DNA from 3 places in the Streptomyces sp. NPDC006643 genome. Region 2 is predicted to be linked to each of the others. Evidence: riboswitches for the same ligand, from Rfam matches in the RefSeq annotation. Region 2 holds a riboswitch; each other region holds the start of a gene.

Region 1 (6,998 bases), on a different contig from region 2:
GCTGCTCTTCGAGGCGGGCGCCAAGTAGCCCCCGGCGCTCAGTCTCAGCCTTCGTCGACGAGACGCGTCCGCAGCCGTTCGCGCGTCTCGTCCGTCAGCCCCAGGCCGTCCACGAGATAGCGGTCGACGCTGCCCCACGTCTCCTCCATCGTCGTGAACGCCGTCTCCAGATACACGGCGCGCGCGTCGAAGAGCGGGGCCAGCAGCTCCATCACCTCCGGTGAAGTCCCGCCGGGCGACGGGTCGCTGCGGCGTACCAGATACCGGCGGTGCGGATCGTTCGACTTCAGATAGTCGGCCTCGATCGCCTCCTTCTCCACGCCCACGGCGAGCAGCGACACGGCGATGGAGAGACCGGCCCGGTCCTTGCCCGCCGCGCAGTGCATCAGGGCGGGCAGGCTCTCCTCGGCCAGGGCGTGCAGCACCTGACGGTGCTCGGCGGTGCGGTCCAGGATGATCGAACGGTACGAGGCGGACATCCGGGCCACGCCCTTGCCGTCGCCGAGGATCGACCGCAGCTGGTCGAGGTCGCCGTCGCGGACCATCTTCCAGAACTCGGTCCCGTCGGCCGGATCGGTGAGCGGAATGTTCACGTTCCGTACGCCGGGCAGCTCGACGTCCAGGCCGTCGAGCTTCTGGTCGGCCGCGTTACGGAAGTCGAAGACCGTGTGCAGCCCCAGCGACGTCAGGAACGCCGCGTCCTCGGCGGTGGCGTGCGCGAGGTGACCGCTGCGGTAGAGCCGTCCGTACCGTACGCGCCGCCCGTCGACGGTCGGCAGACCGCCCACGTCGCGGAAGTTGCGGACACCTGCCAGTTCGGGCTCGGCCGGCGGGACCTGCTGCGGCACCTCGTGCGTCACGTGAGCTCCTCCGCGTCTGCGGTCGGCGCTCGTCGCCGACGCTGTCGCGCTCCGACTTTACGACATGGGTTCCCCCTGAAATCAGTGCACGAAAGGGCTTCTGTCCGTATTGGGTGATTGGGCCTAACGTGCCCTGGTCACGGGCGAGATGGGTGCAGATGGTCCCCGGCTGGTGAGCCAGATCATATCCGTGACGGTGTGTGGCCGCGCCGAGGAAGGGAATTGGGACGTCGCACGGAATTCGAAGATCCGTAATCCACGCAGGGTGACCGCTTACGGCGGCCGATATTCGGCGGCGGATTGCCGAGGGAATACGACAGCTTGTACGGGTCGGCCCACCCGGCTTACGGTCACCGCAATCCGAGCGGATCGCCGAATCCTGCCGCCGTTCGGAATCCGCATCCACCCAGCACTCATCCATGTGTGGCAGGAGCGGGGGACCCAGGTAGACGCCGGCCCGGACTTCCGGACGGCTTGGGGTGAAGTCGCGTCACGGCGCGGCCGGGCATCTCCAGCCCGAACCCGACAGCTCACCTCGTAGGCGCCGGAGAAGGAATTCGCCATGCCCGCAAAGGGTAAGCACCGCCGTCAGAGGACCAACCCGATCACGCGCGGAGTGGTCGCCGCGGGAACGGGCGGCGCCGCACTCGCCATTCCGCTCATCGGTGCCACGGGCGCCCACGCCGCCGAGCAGACCGCCGCCGCCCCGTCGGTGGCGCACGCGCGGACCGCGAACGCCGTGCCCTCCGCCGCGCCGCAGACGGCCCAGCAGGCCGCGACCGCCAAGACCGCGACGACGTACTCGGTCACCGCGGGCGACTACCTCGCCAAGATCGCCGAGACGCAGAAGGTCAGCGGCGGCTGGCAGAAGCTCTACGCGGACAACCGCGAGGCCGTCGGTGACGACCCGTCGCTGATCCACCCGGGCCTCAAGCTCACCATCGGCGCGAAGGCCAAGACCACCGCGTCCTCCGAGGGCAAGGCCGAGGCCACCCCGAAGAAGGCGGAGCCGCGGAAGGCCGCGCCCGCCGAGCCCGCCCCGAAGGCCGCCACCACGGCCAACCAGCCCGCCGCGCAGAGCAACGCCTCCGGCTACACCGCCCCCGTCGACGGCGCGGCCACCACCACCGCCTACCGCGCGGCCGGCGGCAGCTGGGCCAGCGGCTACCACACCGGCGTGGACTTCGCGGCCTCGTCGGGCACCACCGTCAAGGCGGTCGGCCCCGGCACCGTCGTGTCGGCCGGCTGGGCCGGGTCGTACGGCAACGAGGTCGTCATCAAGCACGACGACGGTCAGTACTCGCAGTACGCCCACCTCTCCTCGCTCTCGGTCTCGGCGGGCCAGAGCGTCGGCGGCGGCGACCGGATAGGCCTCTCCGGCTCGACCGGCAATTCCACCGGACCGCATCTGCACTTCGAGATCCGCACCGGTCCGAGCTACGGCTCCGACGTCGACCCGCTGGCGTACCTGCGCGAGCACGGCGTTTCTCTCTGAACCCAGCAGGAATGAATGGCCGTTGGCCGGCGCCATGGGTGCCCGCCAACGGCCATTGCCTTATTCCGGCTTGAACGAATTTTGACCGGTGGTCTTTCTCACCGGCGTCAACACCTCCTTACGGTCGCGTAGGTCACATACGCGGGTGAATGATGTTCAGCTGTGGCTGACGATTCGAGACCAACAAACAGAAGTACCTTCGGGTCGTACGCCGCCATCGGTGACAGCTTCACCGAGGGCGTCGGCGACCTGCTGGGACCGGACGGAATCTACGTCGGCTGGGCCGACCGGCTCGCCGTACTGCTCGCCGACACCAACGCCAGGACCGACCACGGCCACGGCTCGTTCCGGTACGCCAATCTCGCCGTACGAGGACGGCTGCTCGACCAGATCGTGGCCGAGCAGATCCCGCGCGCCAAGGAACTCGCCCCGGATCTGGTGACGTTCTGCGCCGGCGGCAACGACATCATCCGCCCCGGCAGCGACCCCGACGACGTCGCCGAACGCTTCGAACGCGCCCTGGCCGACCTGACGGGCGCGGTCGGCACCGTCATGGTCCCCACCGGATTCGACACCCGGGGCGTGCCGGTGCTGCGCCATCTGCGCGGCAAGATCGCCACGTTCACCGCGCACGTCCGCTCCATCGCCGACCGCTACGACTGCCCGGTCCTGGACCTCTGGTCGCTCAAGTCGGTGCAGGACAGGCGCGCCTGGGACCACGACCGACTGCATCTGTCGCCGGAGGGCCACACCCGCGTGGCCCTGCGCGCCGCCCAGGTCCTCGGTCTGACCGTCCCCGCCGACCCCGACCAGCCGTGGCCGCCGCTGCCGCCGCGCCGCCCCATGGACCTGCGCCGTGACGACATGCAGTGGGCGCGCGAATACCTGGTCCCCTGGATAGGCCGCCGACTGCGCGGCGAATCCTCGGGCGACCACACCGTCGCCAAACGCCCCGATCTGCTCCCGCTGGTGCGTCGCTGACGGCGCGTCAGCCGGCCGGGACCGTCGCCGGTATCCGTTCCAGGACGCCGCCCGCGAAGACGTCGTACAGCGGCAGCGTCTCCAGATGGACATAGCCGATGTGGCAGTCGCAGGCCGCCAGCGGGCACGAACGGGGCTTCAGGGCCGCGCGGTAGGAGCCGTCGTACAGATTGCCCAGGGGCGCGGGGACGAAGTGGCAGCGGCGGACCGTGCCTTCGCCGTCCACCGAGATCACCGACTCGCCCGTGCGGCACGGCAGACCCGCCGAACGGTGGGGGTGGCGGCTGTACGGGAACAGCGGGTCGACCGACGTCCAGTCGGCGGCCTCCGGGTCCGAATAGGTGCGCCCCTCCGCCGCGTTGACCCACAGATACACATGCTCGGGCAGGTCGGCCCGCAGACGGCGGGCGTCGGCGAGATGCTCGGGGAAGCCGACGATGCCGACGCTGAACCGGATGCCCGCACCGCTCAGCTCACGGCACTTGGTGAGGAAACGGTCGTACGGCGTCTGGCCCGGGTGGTACGTGCACCACAGGGCCAGCTTCGCCGGGTCGGCCGAGGCCAGCCAGTCCGTACGGCAGCTGAGATTCGTCTGGATGGCGACCCGCGCGATGTGGGGCAGGTGGGAGAGCTCGGTGAGCGCCCGCCGGTACCAGGACCGGGTCAGACCCTCGCCCCACGGAGTGAAGAGGACCGACAGCCGGTCGTCCGTCCGCTCGGCGGCCCACGCCGTGAAGCGGGTCAGTGCCGCCCGGTCCGCGCGCAACTGGTCCGTGCTGTCGCGGCGCTTGGCGAACGGGCAGTAGGGACAGTCGTAGTCGCAGGAGGCGAGCGGGCCCCGGTAGAGGATCGTCAGGTCCACGGCTGCTCACTTCAGTTCGTAGGAGGCCATCGCGGCCCGGACGGCGGGGGAGAACAGCGCCGGGCCCAGCGCGTCGGAGTACGCCAGACCCTCGGGTGAGAGCCGCAGCAGGCCGGGCCCGGCGTCCGTGTCGAGCCAGCCGAGGCCGGCGAAGCGGTCCAGCTCGGCGGGGAAGTCGTCGGCGGGACGGCTGCCGAACCGCTCCCGGTAGGAGTCCACCGCCATGCCCTCGGCCTGGAGCAGCGACTGAAGGAGATGGCGGCGGCGCGCCTCGTCACCGTCGACCGCCCGGCCCACCTCGGCGCGGGAGAAGTCCTCCGTGGTCGTGTACCCGTCGATGATCGTCCGGATCTCACGCGTCCCGACCGCGTAGTCGAAGGAGTAGTGCAGATCCGAGGTGTACGAACGCGCCCCGCAGCCCAGGCCGATCATGCCGTCGGTCTGGCAGGCGTAGTCGTTCGCCCCTTCGCGGGGCGCGCCGGGCAGACGGAACATCCGCATCGACACCTGCTCGTACCCCTGCGCGAGGAGATGGTCCCGGCCCCGCCGGTACAGATCGAGCCGCTGCGCGTCCCAGTCGGCCTCACTGGGATGCGCGCGCCGCCCGAGCGGGGTCAGCGGCCGGGCGTACAGCGGGTAGAGATACAGCTCCTCGGGACGCCAGGCGAGCGCCGCGTCCAGCGAGAACCGCCAGGACTCCGGGGTCTGGCCGTCGATGCCGTAGATGAGGTCGATGTTGAGGACCGGGATCCGCGCGTCCCGGATCCGGCCGAGGGCGGCCTCCACGTCGGAGCGGCGCTGCGGGCGCACCGCCGCCTTCGCCTCTTCCTCGACGAAGCTCTGTACGCCGATGCTCAGCCGGGTGGCCCCCCGCTCGGCCAGCACCGACAGCCGGTCGGCCGTCGCGGTCGACGGCGACGTCTCCACGGAGAGGGGGACGGCCCGCAGGTCGGCGCCCATCCGCTTCTCGGCGATGTCGCACAGCCGCTCCAGCTCACCGGCCTCCAGGAAGGTGGGTGTGCCGCCGCCGAAGGCCGCCGCCGCGAACCGCACCCCGTCGGACGGACCCCCGGCGCCGTCCGCGTGGAGCGCGTCGGCCACGGCGGTCGCCTGCCGGTCCAGCGCGTCGAGATAGCGCGTGGTCAGCTCGTCGGGCGCGCCGATCCGCGTGAACAGGTTGCAGAAGCCGCAGCGGACCTCGCAGAACGGTATGTGCAGATAGAGGGAGAGCGCGTCCTTGCGTTCACCGGCCCACAAATCGCGCAGGGCCGGACGCTCCGCCAGCGGGCGGTACGCGGTCTTGTGCGGGTAGGCGTAGACGTAACTCTCGTACGGGCGTGGTGCGTTGGTCATCGATGTGCCCCTGGCTCCAGGAAGAAGTGCGCGTACGGCACCGTCCAGACGGACTCGTGGCCGAGACGGTGGCCCGTCCAGCCGTCGTCCCCGTAGGCCGTGCCGTGGTCGGAACAGACGATCGTGAAGCAGCGGCGCCGGCTGCTCGCGGCGGCGAACAGCCGGCCGATGTGCCGGTCGACATATTCGAGCGCGGCGGCGTGCGTCGCGCGCGAGTCACCCGCCTCCCGGGTGGCGCCGGGCAGATGGAACCAGTTCGGCTGGTGCAGCGACGGCACATTGACGAACAGGAACAGCCGCCGCTCGGCGGGCAGCCCGGCCACCACGTGCTCCGCGCGGGCCACCTGCGCCTCGAACGACGTCGGCGACGCGACGCCGAACTCCGGCTCCCAGTGGCTCTCCTGGAACATCCCCGGCAGTACGGAGCCGAGCGCGCCCCGCTTGTTGAAGAAGCCGACGCCGCCGACGCACACCGTGCGGTACCCGGCGTCCGCGAGGCCCGACACGAGGTCGGGCGCGTCGAAGACGAACGTCCTGTCCGCCGTGGACTCGCTCCCCTCGAACCGCGCCGCGAACAGCCGCGGATGCGGACCCGGGGCGGCGGGTGTCGGCAGGAATCCGGCGAACATCGCCTGGTGCGAGGCGTAGGTGAAGCTGCCGGGGGCGTGCCGCTCCTCCCAGCGCCCGCCCGGGAGATGGCGGGCGAGATTCGGCAGCCGGCCCGCCTCGGCCAGCTCGGCGGCGACGTCGAAACGCAGCGTGTCGAGGGTGACCAGCAGCAGATCGTCGCGCCCGACGACACGGCTCATGTCGGGCATCGGCATGCCGCCGTCCGCCGGGCGGGTGGGCGCCGCGTCCGTGCCGGCGGGGTCCGCGACCTGCTTGTGCGCACCCCCGGTGCGGTCGTCCCCGGTGCCCGCGCGGGACGTACCGGCGGTCTCCGGGCCCCTCGTCTCAGCGCCCCGCATGGTGCTCCCGTTCCGCCCTGGTCCTCGGTGGCCCACCGGCCCGTACCGCCGCGATCTGCGCACCGTAGGTGTCCAGGCCCTCCGCGCCGCTGCCCGGCAGTCCCGTGAGACCCGGCAGCAGATCGCCGAAGGCGTTGACCTCGCCGACCGCGAAGCGCCGCCAGCCGGTCGCCGGCAGCAGGTCCACCCCCACGCAGTGCGTGCCGGGGAAGCAGGCCGCGGCCCGCTCGCAGATCTCCAGGGCGGCGGCCCAACTCGCCCCGCCGCTCGCCGCCTCGGTCGCCGCCCGCACCGCGTTCAGGTCGCCGCGCGCCCCGCCGAGATGCAGATTGGTCATGGGTGACGAGCTGGTCCGTACGACGGCGTGCGTCGCCCGGCCCGCCACGACCACCACCCGCAGATCGGCCGCTCTGCCGTTCTGCGTGGCCTTCGGCAGCCACCGCTCGACATGCAGCCCGTCCGGGGCCAGCGCGTCGACG
Region 2 (6,998 bases):
CGAGGAGTTGCTGCGGCTGCGGGCGCTGATGGCGGACATGCTGGTACGGCACACCGGCCGGAGCGCCGAGCGGATCGACAGCGACATCGACCGGGACACGATCTTCGACGCGACGGGCGCGAGGGAGTACGGCCTGGTGGACCAGGTCGCACAGGACCGCAGGTCGTCGCTCGGCGTCAACTCCCCCCGGTGAGCCCGCGATGCTGCCGCCGGAACTGCCGCCGCTGCCCGCACTGACCCGCGCCGAGGGCGAGTTCGTCGACAGCTATCTCCGGGTCGTCGACCTGGTCGGCCGGATCAACCCGGCGCGCGCCGACGACACGTACAGCGCGCTGCGGGCCGCGCAGGCGCTGGTGGCCCGCGCCGCCGAACTGCGCGACGCGCTGACGCTGATGCACGCGAGAGGCGAGCGGGAGCTGCACACGCCGACCCTGGACCGTACGCTCCGGGTCCTTGACGGTGAGCGCAGGGCCGGGCGGGTCACCATGCCGCCCGGACCCGGGACTTGATCCGCCGCCGAACATGGGCGGACGACGCGCCCGTACCTCATATGGCTGCCCGTTCGGCGTATCGACCCGCCCGCCGTGGCCGGGCCGGCAACTTGCGGGCGGCGATCGGCCGTCCGGCCGTAACGGATCGCAGCGTCGCAGGTACAGCGCGTGAGCGACCGGGCGAGCCGTTCACCGAATCGGGCCTACCAACCCAAATGGTCCATAAGTGATGAGAGTCACATAAGCCCGTTTCAACTCGGAATCGCGCTGAGGCCGCGTCAAGATCCGTGGGACGACAAGCCCCCGCCACCTCGGCGGGGCGGTCCGGGTGGACGCCGAGTCCTGCCGCCGCTCCGGATGCCTGGTCGACACGAGTGGATCGGCAGGAGTGGAGGACCCGAGCAGTTCGGGGCGGTCCGACCATGGACCGCTCCTCGGGGTGAAGCCGCTGACGCGGCCGGGCGTCTTCGCCGGTCCGAACCCGACAGGTCATCCTTCACAGGCGGCTGACGAAGGGTTGCGCATGTCCGCGCAGACGCATGTCCCGTCGCTGCTCTCCCGGGCCGGTACCGCATCGGTCCTCCTCGCCGCCGTCGGCGGCACGATGCTGGCGCCCGGCGCCGTGTCGGAGGCCCACGCCCAGCCCGCCGCCGCCAAGGCGCTGAACGTGGCCGCTTCCAAGAAGGGCGCGCCGTACAAGTACGGGGCGTCAGGTCCGCACCGGTTCGACTGCTCGGGCCTCACGGCGTTCTCGTACAAGAAGGCCGGCAAGACGCTCCCACGTACCGCCCAGCAGCAGTACAACCGGACGCGCCACATCGCGGCCTCCAGCCGCAAGCAGGGCGATCTGGTGTTCTTCCACTCCGGGAACCACGTCTACCACGTGGGGATCTACGCCGGCGGCGGCAAGATGTGGCATTCGCCGAAGTCCGGTCAGGTGGTGCGGCTCCAGCGCATCTGGTCCAGAAGCGTCTGGTACGGCCGGGTCGGCTGACGCCCCGTCGGCCCGGAGCGGCCCGCGCCGGATCTACTCCTCCTGGGTCCGGGCGATCTCGGTCCCGGCCGTCCAGGGCAGGGTGATCCAGACCGTCTTGCCGCCGTCCGCGGTGGGTGTGACGGCCAGTCGGCCGCCGTACTCGGCGGTCAGCGCCCGGATGATGACCATGCCGCGGCCGTTGTCCTGCTGGACGGCGGCCGGGAGCCGCTGCGGCCATCGCGGATGGCTGTCGGTGACTCCGACGCGCAGCTGTTCGTCGCGCTCCAGAGTGACGTCGATGGTGAAGGTCGGCGAGCGGCCGAGGGTGTGCTGCACGGCGTTGGTCGCCAGCTCCGAGATGATCAGGCGAACCGTTTCGGCGGTGTCGGCGTCATCCGGCAGCCCCCATTCGGAGAGAACACGTGCGACGTATCTGCGGGCCTCCGGCACCGAGGCAGGAACGCTCGGCAGGGTGACGGATGCTTCCTGATGGTCTGCCATGGCGACGCTGTCCCTTTCCCGCCGGGACGCAGACCGACCTATGGCTGATGCCCGCGAGTACGTCCCCGGATTGCGCTTCGCGACACACTGCCACCAACGACGCCCGGCGTATGGGTGATCCGCCGGGATATGGCCCCCTCTGTCGCTCTAAGCGGTGAACCCTGCTACGCGAGACCGTATTTGAACGGGCTCAAGTTTCGGCCCCCGGCGACCGAGACGCGGCTAGACCCCGTCGGCCCCGTCCGGGGCGGACCCGGCCGGGGCGGACCCGGCCGGGGCGGTCGCGATGATCGTCGCCAGCGCGCTCTGCACCTGAAGGTCCGTCAGGTCGGCGCGGGCCGTGAGTCTGAGCCGGGAGATCCCGTCCGGCACCGACGGCGGCCGGAAGCAGCCCACCACCAGACCCGCCGCCCGGCAGTCGGCGGCCCAGCGCACGGCCGCGGCCGGGGACGGCGCCCGCACCGAGACGACGGCCGCGTCCGGGCGCGCGGCCGTCAGCCCGGCCCCGGTCAGCCCGTGGTGCAGCGCGTGCGCCACCGCGCGCGCCCGGACCGCCAGCGACGGGTCCGCGCGCAGCAGCCGCAGACTCGCGAGCGCGGCGCCGACGGCGGCCGGCGCGAGACCGGTGTCGAAGATGAACGACCGCGCCGTGTTGACGAGTTGGTCGATGACCCGGGCCGGGCCGAGGACCGCGCCCCCCTGGCTGCCCAGCGACTTGGAGAGCGTGACGGTGGCGACCGTACCCGGATCGCCCGCCAGGCCCGCCGCGTGGACGGCGCCACGGCCGCCGTCGCCGAGCACGCCGAGCCCGTGCGCGTCGTCGACGACGAGCGCGGCGCCCCGCGTACGGCACACCTCGGCCAGCCGTGCGAGGGGCGCCGCGTCACCGTCCACCGAGAACACCGAGTCGCTGACGGCCAAGGCCCGTACACCCTCGTGGGCTTCGAGTGTCTTGTCGACGGCCGCCGGGTCCGCGTGCGGTACGACCACGGTCTCGGCGCGCGAGAGCCGGCAACCGTCCACGATCGAGGCGTGGTTGGCGGCGTCGGAGACGACGAGCGAGCCGCGTCCGGTGAGCGCGGTGAGGACGGCGAGGTTCGCGGCGTACCCGGACGACAGGACGAGCGCGGCCTCGAAACCGCAGAAGTCGGCCAGCTCACGCTCCAGTTCGGCGTGCAGGGCGGTGGTGCCGGTGACCAGCCGGGAACCGGTGGCGCCCGCGCCCCAGCGGCGCGCCGCTTCGGCCGCCGCGCCCGTCGTCACCGGGTGGTGGGTGAGGCCCAGATAGTCGTTGCTCGCCAGATCCAGCAGCGCGGAGTCGGCGCTGCGGGGCCGTAGCGTACGGACCAGACCGGACCGTTCACGCCGGCGCGCCTCCTCGTCGATCCAGCCGAACGGGTCCGGCGGCGGTGTGGACAGCCCGCTCGGCGTGCTCGGCACAAACGGATCGGTAGGCACGGCTCGGGTCCTTTTGTAGGCAGCCCACAGACCCTAACCGTCCGTGGACCCGCTCCAGGTGTGGTCATACACACACCTGAATGCCCCCGTCTTGTGGGATTCATCCTTGGCCCGGAGGCCCGCCGTAAGCCAGGATCGGCGCCATGGACCTGCTGAACACACTGGTGGAGAAGGGCCTTCGGCGCGAGTTGCCGTCCCGCGAAGAAGCGCTCGCCGTGCTGACGACCTCCGACGACGATCTGCTCGAAGTGGTGGCCGCGGCCGGGAAGGTGCGCCGCCAGTGGTTCGGGCGGCGGGTCAAGCTCAACTACCTGGTCAATCTGAAGTCCGGGCTCTGCCCCGAGGACTGCTCGTACTGCTCCCAGCGGCTCGGGTCGGAGGCCGGGATTCTCAAGTACACCTGGCTGAAGCCCGACGAGGCGTCCAGGGCCGCCGCCGCGGGAGTGGCCGGCGGCGCGAAGCGGGTCTGTCTGGTCGCGAGCGGCCGGGGACCGACGGACCGGGACGTCGACCGGGTGTCGCGAACCATCGGCGCGATCAAGGAACAGCACGCCGACGTCGAGGTCTGCGCCTGCCTCGGGCTGCTCTCCGACGGCCAGGCGGAGCGGCTGAAGGCGGCGGGCGCCGACGCGTACAACCACAACCTCAACACGTCCGAGGCGACGTACGGCGACATCACCACCACCCACACCTACGCGGACCGGGTGGAGACGGTGCGGCACGCGCAGGGCGCGGGACTGTCGGCCTGCTCCGGGCTGATCGCGGGCATGGGCGAGAGCGACGCCGACCTGGTGGACGTGGTCTTCTCGCTGCGCGCGCTGGACCCGGACTCGGTGCCGGTCAACTTCCTCATCCCGGTGGCGGGCACACCGCTGGCCGGTGAGTGGAATCTGACGCCGCAGCGGGCGCTGCGCATTCTGGCGATGGTGCGCTTCGTCTGTCCCGACGTGGAGGTCAGGCTCGCGGGCGGGCGCGAGGTGCATCTGCGGACGCTCCAGCCGCTCGCGCTGCACCTGGCCAACTCGATCTTCCTCGGCGACTACCTCACCACCGAGGGCCAGGAGGGCAAGGCGGACCTGGACATGATCGCGGACGCCGGCTTCGAGGTGGAGGGCGCGGACACGACGACGCTGCCCGAACACCGGGTCGGCGGCGGGTGCGCCACCGCGTGCGCTCCGTCGGACGGTGCCGCGTCCGACGGGACGGAGACGGCGCCGGCACGTACGGATCCGGCGTCCGCCCGTACGGACCTGGTGACCGTACGGCGGCGCGGTGCCGGTACCGACCTCGCGCCCAATGCCTGACGACCCCGCGCCGGTCGCCCCGGCGCCGGGCGCGCTCGGTCCGGGCGAACTGCTCGCGCTGGACCGGGCCCATGTCTGGCACCCGTACGGCCCGATGCCCGGCCGCACCGACCCGCTGGTCGTGGAGTCCGCCACGGGCGTACGGCTCCGGCTCGCCGAACCGGCGTACGGGCAGCGCGAGTTGGTCGACGGCATGTCGTCCTGGTGGTCGGCGATCCACGGCTACAACCACCCGGTGCTCAACGAGGCGGCGCACGGCCAGCTCGCGCGGATGAGCCATGTCATGTTCGGCGGGCTCACCCATGAACCCGCCGTCCGGCTGGCCGCCCGGCTCGTCGAGATCACCCCCGAGCCTCTTCGGCATGTCTTCCTCGCCGACTCCGGTTCGGTGTCGGTGGAGGTGGCCGTCAAGATGTGCCTCCAGTACTGGCGTTCACTGGGGCGCCCGGCCAAGCGGCGGCTGCTGACCTGGCGCGGCGGTTACCACGGGGACACCTGGCAGCCCATGTCGGTGTGCGACCCCGAGGGCGGTATGCACGGGCTCTGGTCGGGGGTGCTGCCGCGGCAGATCTTCGCGGACGCGCCGCCGGCCGACTTCGAGGAGTACGACGAGACGTACGCGGACCGGCTGCGCGCCCTCGTCGCCCGCCACGCCGACGAGCTGGCCGCCGTGATCGTGGAGCCGGTGGTGCAGGGCGCCGGCGGTATGCGCTTCCACTCCCCCGACTACGTACGGGTGCTGCGCGAGGCCTGCGACGAATACGGCGTCCTGCTGATCCTCGACGAGATCGCGACCGGGTTCGGCCGCACCGGCGCGCTGTTCGCGGCGGAGCACGCGGGCATCTCCCCCGATGTGATGTGTGTGGGCAAGGCGCTGACCGGCGGCTATCTCACGATGGCGGCGACACTGTGCACCTCGGAGGTGGCGGCGGGCATCTCGCGCGGCGACGTACCCGTCCTCGCCCACGGCCCCACCTTCATGGGCAACCCCCTGGCCTCGGCCGTGGCGTGCGCCTCGATCGATCTGCTGCTCGGGCAGGACTGGCGGGGCGAGGTCCGGCGGATCGAGGCGGGGCTGCGCGACGGCCTCGCCGACACGGCCTCGCTGCCCGGTGTGAAGGATGTGCGGGTCCTCGGCGCGATCGGCGTCGTACAGCTGGACCGCGAGGTGGACATGGCGGCGGCGACCCGGGCGGCGGTGCGCGAGGGTGTGTGGCTGCGGCCGTTCCGCGACCTCGTGTACACGATGCCGCCCTATGTGACGGGTGACGACGACATCGCCAGGATCTGCCGCGCGGTGGCGGCGGCGGCGCGGGAGGCCTGAGATGGCGATAGTGATCGTTTCCGGGACGGGGACGGAGATCGGCAAGACGGTCGTCACCGCGGCCGTCGCGGCGGTGGCGCTGGCCGAGGGCCGCGACGTCGCGGTGCTGAAGCCCGCGCAGACCGGTGTCGCGCCGGACGAGCCGGGGGACGTGGACGAGGTGATACGGCTGGCGGGCGGCGTCACCACGGTCGAACTGGCCCGTTATCCCGAGCCGTTGGCGCCCGCGACGGCCGCCGCACGGGCCGGTGCGCGGCCCGTACGGCCCGAGGAGATCGCCGGGACGGCCGAGAAACTGGCGACCGAGCACGATCTGGTGCTGATCGAGGGCGCGGGCGGACTGCTGGTGCGTTTCGACGCCGAGGGCGGGACGCTCGCGGACGCCGCCCGGCTGCTCGCCGCACCGGTGCTGGTGGTGACTCCGGCCGGGCTCGGCACGCTCAACACGACCGCGCTGACGGCCGAGGCGCTGCGGGCGCGCGGGCTCACGACGCTGGGGGTGGTGATCGGGAGCTGGCCCGCCGTGCCGGATCTGGCGGCGCGCTGCAATCTGGCCGATCTGCCGGAGGTCGCGGGCGCCCCGCTGCTCGGGGCCGTACCGGACGGCGCGGGCGCGCTCACCGTGGCGCGGTTCCGTGCGCGTGCGGGCGAGTGGCTGGCCCCGTCGCTGGGCGGGAGCTGGGACGCGGCGCGATTCACGGCGAACGGCGGTCGTGCCTGGCCTCTGCCGCCCCGTCGGTGACGCGTTCCGTCCGGTTGAGCTGCTGAGCGGAGGCTTACGGGGAAGAATCAGGGCGTCGCCCTTGTACGCCGGAGGAGATCCGCGAAATGCATCTGCGCTACCGCAAGGTCCCCAAGGACTCCGTGCACCATCCCGTCTTCGCGCGCTTCTACGCGCGGATGAGCGTCGCCGCCGACGCGAAGGCGGGGATCTCGGCCCACCG
Region 3 (6,998 bases), on a different contig from region 2:
GTGGTGACGGCTCCGCCATGTGGGGCGTCCTGCGCTACGTACGGTCCGAGCCGGCGGCCGAGGAGGCCGCCGACCCGATCTGAGCGCCCGCGCCGTACGTCAGCTGGCCGGACCGGCCAGTACGGCGACGACCGACGGCGGCGGCGTGCCCGAGCCGTCCCTGCGCGGATCCGGCTCCGGCAGCTTCGCCGGTGACCCGTTCTTCAGCGCGGCCCGCGCCGGGGCCGCACCCGCCCAGGCGAGGATCAGCAGGTCCTCGCCCTTCAGGAACCGCTGGCAGCGCACCCCGCCGGTGGCCCGCCCCTTGCGCGGATACTGGTCGAACGGCGTCAGCTTCGCCGTCGTCTCCGAGTCGTCCAGCGTGCCGTGGGAGCCCGCGACCGTGTAGACCACCCCGTCGCCCGCCGGGTCGACCGCCGTGAAGGAGATCACCGAGGCGCCCTCGGTCAGCTTGATGCCGGCCATGCCTCCGGCGGGCCGGCCCTGCGGCCTGACCTGCGAGGCCTGGTAGCGCAACAGTTGGGCGTCGGAGGTGATGAACACCAGATCCTCCTCGCCCGTGCGCAGCTCGGCCGCGCCCACCACCCGGTCACCCTCCTTGAGGCTGATGACCTCCAACTCGTCCTTGTTGGACGGATAGTCGGGGACGACCCGCTTCACGACACCCTGGAGCGTGCCCAGCGCCAGGCCCGGCGACGACTCGTCCAGCGTCGTCAGACACACCAGCTCCTCGTCCGGCTCCAGCGTCAGGAACTCCGCGAGCGGCGCGCCGCCCGACAGATTCGGCGCCGACGCCGTGTCGGGCAGTTGCGGCAGGTCGATGACGGAGATCCGCAGCAGCCGTCCGGTCGAGGTGACCGCCCCGACCTCGCCGCGCGCCGTCGCCGGCACGGCCGAGACGATCACGTCGTGCTTCACCCGCTTGCCGTCGCCGCTGCCCAGCGGCCCGCCGTTGGCCGTACGCGCCAGCAGCCCGGTGGAGGACATCAGCACCCGGCACGGGTCGTCCGCCACCTCCAGCGGCACAGCAGCGACCGGCGAACTGCCCGACTCCAGCAGCACCGTGCGCCGGTCCGTGCCGAACTTCTTCGCCACTGTGGCCAGTTCGCCGGAGACGAGCTTGCGCAGCTCGGCGTCCGACTCCAGGATCCCGGTCAGCTCGTCGATCTCGCCGTTGAGCCGGTCGCGCTCGCTCTCCAGCTCGATCCGGTCGAACCGGGTGAGCCGGCGCAGCGGCGTGTCCAGGATGTACTGCGTCTGGATGTCGCTCAGCGAGAAGCGCTCGATCAGCCGCTCCTTGGCCTGCGCCGAGTTGTCGCTCGACCGGATGAGGCGGATGACCTCGTCGATGTCGATGAGCGCGACGAGCAGCCCCTCGACCAGATGCAGCCGGTCGCGCCGCTTGGTCCTGCGGAACTCGCTGCGCCGGCGCACGACGTTGAAGCGGTGGTCGAGATAGACCTCCAGCAGCTCCTTGAGCCCCAGCGTCAGCGGCTGACCGTCCACCAGCGCCACGTTGTTGATGCCGAAGGTCTCCTCCATCGGCGTCAGCTTGTACAGCTGCTCCAGCACCGCCTCGGGGACGAAGCCGTTCTTGATCTCGATGACCAGACGCAGCCCGTGCGCGCGGTCCGTGAGGTCCTTGACGTCGGCGATGCCCATCAGCTTCTTCGCCGAGACCAGGTCCTTGATCTTGGCGATCACCTTCTCCGGGCCGACGGTGAAGGGCAGTTCGGTGACGACGAGGCCCTTGCGGCGCGCGGTGACGTCCTCCACGGTGACCGTGGCGCGGATCTTGAACGTCCCGCGCCCGTTCGCGTACGCGTCCTTGATGCCTTGCAGGCCCACGATCCGGCCACCGGTGGGCAGATCGGGCCCCGGCACGTACCGCATCAGGGTGTCCAGGTCGGCGCCTGGGTGCTTGATCAGATGCCGGGCGGCGGCGATGACTTCACCCAGATTGTGCGGCGCCATGTTCGTCGCCATGCCGACAGCGATTCCGGAGGCGCCGTTGACCAGCAGATTCGGATACGCGGCGGGCAGCGTGACCGGTTCTTGCTCCTGGCCGTCGTAATTCGACTGGAAATCGACGGTGTCCTCGTCGATCGACTCCGTCATGAGTGACGTGGCGTCGGCCATCCGGCACTCCGTGTACCGCATGGCGGCAGGCGGGTCGTCGTTGCCGAGAGAACCGAAGTTGCCGTGCCCGTCGACCAGCGGCAGCCGCATCGAGAAGGGCTGCGCCATCCGGACGAGGGCGTCGTAGATCGACGCGTCCCCGTGCGGGTGCAACTTGCCCATCACCTCGCCGACGACGCGGGCGCACTTCACATAGCCGCGGTCGGGGCGCAGGCCCATCTCGTTCATCTGGTAAACGATGCGGCGGTGCACCGGCTTCATGCCGTCCCTGGCGTCGGGCAGGGCACGGGAGTAGATCACCGAGTACGCGTACTCAAGGAAGGAGCCCTGCATTTCATCGACCACGTCGATGTCGAGGATCTTCTCCTCGAAGTCCTCCGGCGGCGGGGTCTTCGTGCTGCGGCGGGCCATCGCTGCTGCGGCTCCTTCACAGGTCTGTGCGGTTCTGGACGGACAACGTGCGGACAACTTGAGTAACTGACGCGGACCATTGTGGACCGCCGCACCGACAACGCCGACCTCGACCCGTCGTTGAACGGCCCGAGGCGCCGTTTCCGGAGCCGGGGAGGAACCGATGGCGAGTCCTCGCCGCCTCGTCCGGCACGGGAACTTCGCCAGGCGTCGGCACGCTTGCATACAGTGGCAGGACTTCTCCATATCGCGATCGAAGGGACGTACATGCCCATGGGTCACACGGCCACAGCGCAGGCCGGTTCCGGCGGCCTGACAGCGACCGAGCACCGGCTCGCCAACGGACTGCGCGTGGTGCTCTCCGAGGACCACCTGACCCCGGTCGCCGCGGTCTGCCTCTGGTACGACGTCGGCTCACGCCACGAGGTCAAGGGCCGTACGGGCCTCGCACACCTCTTCGAGCACCTGATGTTCCAGGGCTCGAAGCAGGTCAAGGGCAACGGTCACTTCGAACTGGTGCAGGGCGCCGGCGGCTCGCTCAACGGCACCACCAGCTTCGAGCGCACCAACTACTTCGAGACCATGCCCACCCACCAGCTGGAGCTCGCCCTCTGGCTGGAGGCCGACCGGATGGGCTCGCTGCTCTCCTCCCTGGACGACGAGGGGATGGAGAATCAGCGCGACGTCGTGAAGAACGAACGCCGCCAGCGTTATGACAACGTGCCCTACGGCACCGCCTTCGAGCGGCTGACCGCGCTCTCCTACCCCGAGGGCCACCCCTACCACCACACCCCGATCGGCTCGATGGCCGACCTGGACGCGGCGACCCTCGACGACGCGCGCCAGTTCTTCCGTACGTACTACGCGCCGAACAACGCGGTGCTCTCGGTCGTCGGCGACATCGACCCCGAGCAGACCCTCGCCTGGGTCGAGAAGTACTTCGGCTCGATCCCCGGCCACGACGGCAAGCAGCCGCCGCGCGACGGCTCGCTGCCCGACACCATCGGCGGGCAGCTCCGCGAGGAGATCCACGAGGACGTCCCGGCGCGCGCGCTGATGGCCGCCTACCGGCTGCCGCAGGACGGCACCCGCGAGGCCGACGCCGCCGACCTGGCGCTCACCGTCCTCGGCGGCGGCGAGTCCTCGCGGCTCCACAACCGCCTGGTGCGCCGTGACCGTACGGCCGTCGCCGCCGGATTCGGACTGCTGCGCCTGGCCGGCGCCCCCTCGCTCGGCTGGCTGGACGTCAAGACGTCCGGCGGCGTCGAGGTGCCGCAGATCGAGGCCGCGGTCGACGAGGAACTGGCCCGGTTCGCGGCCGAGGGCCCCACGGCCGAGGAAATGGAGCGCGCCCAGGCCCAGTTGGAGCGCGAATGGCTCGACCGGCTCGGCACGGTCGCGGGCCGCGCGGACGAACTGTGCCGGTACGCGGTGCTGTTCGGCGACCCGCAGCTGGCGCTGACCGCCGTCCAGCGGGTGCTGGACGTCACGGCCGACGAGGTGCGCGAGGTGGCCGCGGCCCGACTGCGCCCGGACAACAGGGCGGTGCTGGTCTACGAGCCGACGACCGCCGACGACGAGGACGCCGCCTCCGACGAGATCACCGACGAGCACGAGGGGGCGGACCAGTGAGCGACGCTGCCGTGACCATGGAGTTCCACCCGCAGCCCACGGCCGGCGAGGCCAGGCCCTGGGCGTTCCCCGCGCCCGAGCGCGGCGCGCTGCCCAACGGCCTGACGGTGCTGCGCTGCCACCGCCCCGGCCAGCAGGTGGTGGCCGTCGAGATCTCCCTCGCCGCACCGCTGGAGGCCGAGCCCGAGGGCTTGGACGGTGTCGCGACGATCATGGCCCGCGCGCTGTCCGAGGGCACCGACAAGCACACCGCCGAGGAGTTCGCCGCCGAGCTGGAGCGCTGCGGCGCCACGCTCGACGCGCACGCCGACCACCCCGGCGTCCGGGTCTCCCTGGAGGTCCCGGTCTCCCGGCTGCCCAAGGCGCTCGGCCTGCTCGCCGACGCCCTGCGCGCGCCGCTGTTCTCGGACAGCGAGGTCGGCAGGCTCGTCACGAACCGGCTGGACGAGATCCCGCACGAGCAGGCCAACCCGGCCCGCCGCGCGGCCAAGCAGCTGTCCAAGGAGCTGTTCCCGGTCACCTCGCGCATGTCGCGCCCGCGCCAGGGCACCGAGGAGACCGTCGGACGGATCGACGCCAAGGGTGTCCGCGCGTTCTACGACGCGCATGTCCGCCCCGCCACCGCCACCGCGGTGATCGTCGGCGACCTCACCGGCGTCGACGTCGACGCCCTGCTCGCCGAGACCCTCGGCGACTGGACGGGCGACACCTCCGAGCCGCGCCCCGTGCCGCCGGTCACCGCGGACGACACCGGCCGTGTGGTGATCGTCGACCGGCCCGGAGCCGTACAGACCCAGCTCCTGATCGGCCGCGTCGGCCCCGACCGGCACGACCGGGTCTGGCCGGCCCAGGTGCTCGGCACGTACTGCCTGGGCGGCACGCTCACCTCCCGGCTCGACCGGGTGCTGCGCGAGGAGAAGGGCTACACGTACGGCGTGCGGGCCTTCGCGCAGGTGCTGCGCTCCGACCCGCAGGGCACGGGTGCCTCCATGCTCGCCATCAGCGGCTCCGTCGACACCGAGTCGACCGGGCCCGCGCTGGACGACCTGTGGAAGGTGCTGCGTACGCTCGCGGCCGAAGGGCTGACGGACGCCGAGCGTGAGACGGCCGTGCAGAATCTGGTCGGCGTCGCGCCGCTGAAGTACGAGACGGCCGCGTCCGTCGCTGACACCCTCGCCGACCAGGTCGAGCAGCACCTCCCGGACGACTTCCAGGCCCGGCTGTACGAGCGGCTGGCCGAGACCGGCACGGTCGAGTCGACGGCCGCCGTCGTCAGCGCGTTCCCCGTCGACCGGCTGGTCACGGTGCTCGTCGGGGACGCGTCGGTGATCCGGGAGCCCATCGAGGCCCTGAACATCGGCGAGGTGAAGGTCGTCACCGGCTGAGGCCGACGGCGCCTGTACGGCAGCTCCGCGCGGCGGACAAAGGGAACCCCGGTGATGAAACTGTCACCGGGGTTCCCCGCTATGTCCGCATTCATCAGGAGGTTGCCCGAATGCTCTGTGGCGTGCGCTACAAAACGGCCTGTCCGTTTGGTGATTGAAAGATGACCCCTTTAGCGTCGGTCCGGCTGTTCGCCAGAGCCCGCCGCGACCGCGGCACCGAACAGCCATCGCCGAGTCCCCGTCAGGCGCGAGCCTGGGGAGCCGGGGACCCACTCTCGTGTCCCTGGGGTGAATCGGGGGCCTTCGCGCACACCGCGGAGGAGCCCGTAGGAGACCTTCCTGCTCCGAACCCGTCAGCTAACCCGGTAGGCGAGAAGGAAGGAAAGGACCAGCCACTTCATGGCGTTCACCCGTGCCACCGGGAAGCACCGTGCCCCGAGCCGACTGACGCGCCGCGGCGCGAACCTCGCCGGAGTCGCGACTCTCACAGCGGCCGGTGTCATCGGCACCCTCGGATCCCCGGCGCTCGCCGCCGACACGGAGGCGGCCGTCGCACCGGACACCGCCCCCGCCGCCCCGGCCCCCGCCATCGTCATCGACGACTCGCTCGCCGCGACGATCGACGCCCAGGCCGACGCGCAGCACCTGGCCGCCCGGAAGGCCGCGGCGGCGAAGGCACAGGCGAAGGCGGAGGCCAAGGCCGCCGCCCGCGCCAAGGCCGAGGCGAAGCGCAAGGCGGAGGCCCGCGCCAAGGAGGCACGCGAGGCCGAGGAGCGCGCGGCACGGGCCGCGGAGCGCGAGCGCCTCGGCTCCTTCCAGCTCCCGGTCGCGGGCTCACCGGTCACCACCGGTTACCGGACGGGCGGCTCGCTCTGGTCCTCCGGCAGCCACTCCGGCGTCGACTTCCGCGCGGCGTCCGGCACTTCGGTCGTGGCTGTCGGCGCGGGCACCGTCGTCGAGGCCGGCTGGGGCGGCGCGTACGGCAACAACGTCGTGATCCGTATGAACGACGGCACGTACACCCAGTACGGCCACCTCTCCTCGATCGGCGTCTCCGTCGGCCAGGGCGTCACGCCGGGCGCACCGATCGGCCTCTCGGGCTCGACCGGCAACTCGACCGGCCCGCACCTGCACTTCGAGGCGCGCACGAGCGAGGAGTACGGCTCCGACATCGACCCGGTCGCGTATCTGCGCGGGCACGGGGTGGCTGTCTAGGGCGGGTCCGGGAAGTAGCGTCGTCCGCCCGCAGGGCGGGGCGCGCGGCGGCTGGTGCGGTGCGTCGCAAGGCGGAGGATCGGCCTCGTACCGGGCGTACTCGGCCGACTCCGACAACGCCGCGAGGCGCCGTGCCAGGCGCCGCGGGCCAGGCGGGACTTTGCGGACCCGCCCTAGGGCGGGTCCGGCGGGTGTCCGCGTACGACGAAGGCCCCG

The links. A riboswitch is a leader RNA that binds a small molecule or an ion and turns the genes downstream of it on or off. The one in region 2 is predicted to bind cyclic di-AMP.
Positions count from the first base shown of each region.
Region 1: another riboswitch for cyclic di-AMP. It lies ahead of ACFYNU_RS02815 (LysM peptidoglycan-binding domain-containing M23 family metallopeptidase); the one in region 2 lies ahead of ACFYNU_RS14210 (C40 family peptidase).
Region 3: another riboswitch for cyclic di-AMP. It lies ahead of ACFYNU_RS19140 (M23 family metallopeptidase); the one in region 2 lies ahead of ACFYNU_RS14210 (C40 family peptidase).

Region 1 is NZ_JBIAHA010000002.1:31,561-38,558, reverse strand. Features, by position in the region: gene ACFYNU_RS02825 (DUF6126 family protein) at 1-28, shown strand, start outside; gene ACFYNU_RS02820 (tyrosine-protein phosphatase) at 45-848, opposite strand; cyclic di-AMP (ydaO/yuaA leader) riboswitch at 1,261-1,419, shown strand; gene ACFYNU_RS02815 (LysM peptidoglycan-binding domain-containing M23 family metallopeptidase) at 1,423-2,355, shown strand; gene ACFYNU_RS02810 (SGNH/GDSL hydrolase family protein) at 2,518-3,336, shown strand; gene ACFYNU_RS02805 (STM4011 family radical SAM protein) at 3,344-4,198, opposite strand; gene ACFYNU_RS02800 (STM4012 family radical SAM protein) at 4,205-5,551, opposite strand; gene ACFYNU_RS02795 (STM4013/SEN3800 family hydrolase) at 5,548-6,360, opposite strand; gene ACFYNU_RS02790 (STM4014 family protein) at 6,506-6,998, opposite strand, start outside.
Region 2 is NZ_JBIAHA010000009.1:48,368-55,365, reverse strand. Features, by position in the region: gene ACFYNU_RS14220 (ATP-dependent Clp protease proteolytic subunit) at 1-193, shown strand, start outside; gene ACFYNU_RS14215 (hypothetical protein) at 201-509, shown strand; cyclic di-AMP (ydaO/yuaA leader) riboswitch at 840-1,011, shown strand; gene ACFYNU_RS14210 (C40 family peptidase) at 1,015-1,485, shown strand; gene ACFYNU_RS14205 (ATP-binding protein) at 1,519-1,968, opposite strand; gene ACFYNU_RS14200 (8-amino-7-oxononanoate synthase) at 2,191-3,426, opposite strand; gene bioB (biotin synthase BioB) at 3,570-4,730, shown strand; gene ACFYNU_RS14190 (adenosylmethionine--8-amino-7-oxononanoate transaminase) at 4,723-6,054, shown strand; gene bioD (dethiobiotin synthase) at 6,056-6,796, shown strand; gene ACFYNU_RS14180 (class I SAM-dependent methyltransferase) at 6,883-6,998, shown strand, end outside.
Region 3 is NZ_JBIAHA010000013.1:122,954-129,951, forward strand. Features, by position in the region: gene ACFYNU_RS19120 (GTP-binding protein) at 1-83, shown strand, start outside; gene ACFYNU_RS19125 (DNA topoisomerase IV subunit A) at 100-2,550, opposite strand; gene ACFYNU_RS19130 (pitrilysin family protein) at 2,818-4,182, shown strand; gene ACFYNU_RS19135 (pitrilysin family protein) at 4,200-5,567, shown strand; cyclic di-AMP (ydaO/yuaA leader) riboswitch at 5,786-5,954, shown strand; gene ACFYNU_RS19140 (M23 family metallopeptidase) at 5,967-6,782, shown strand.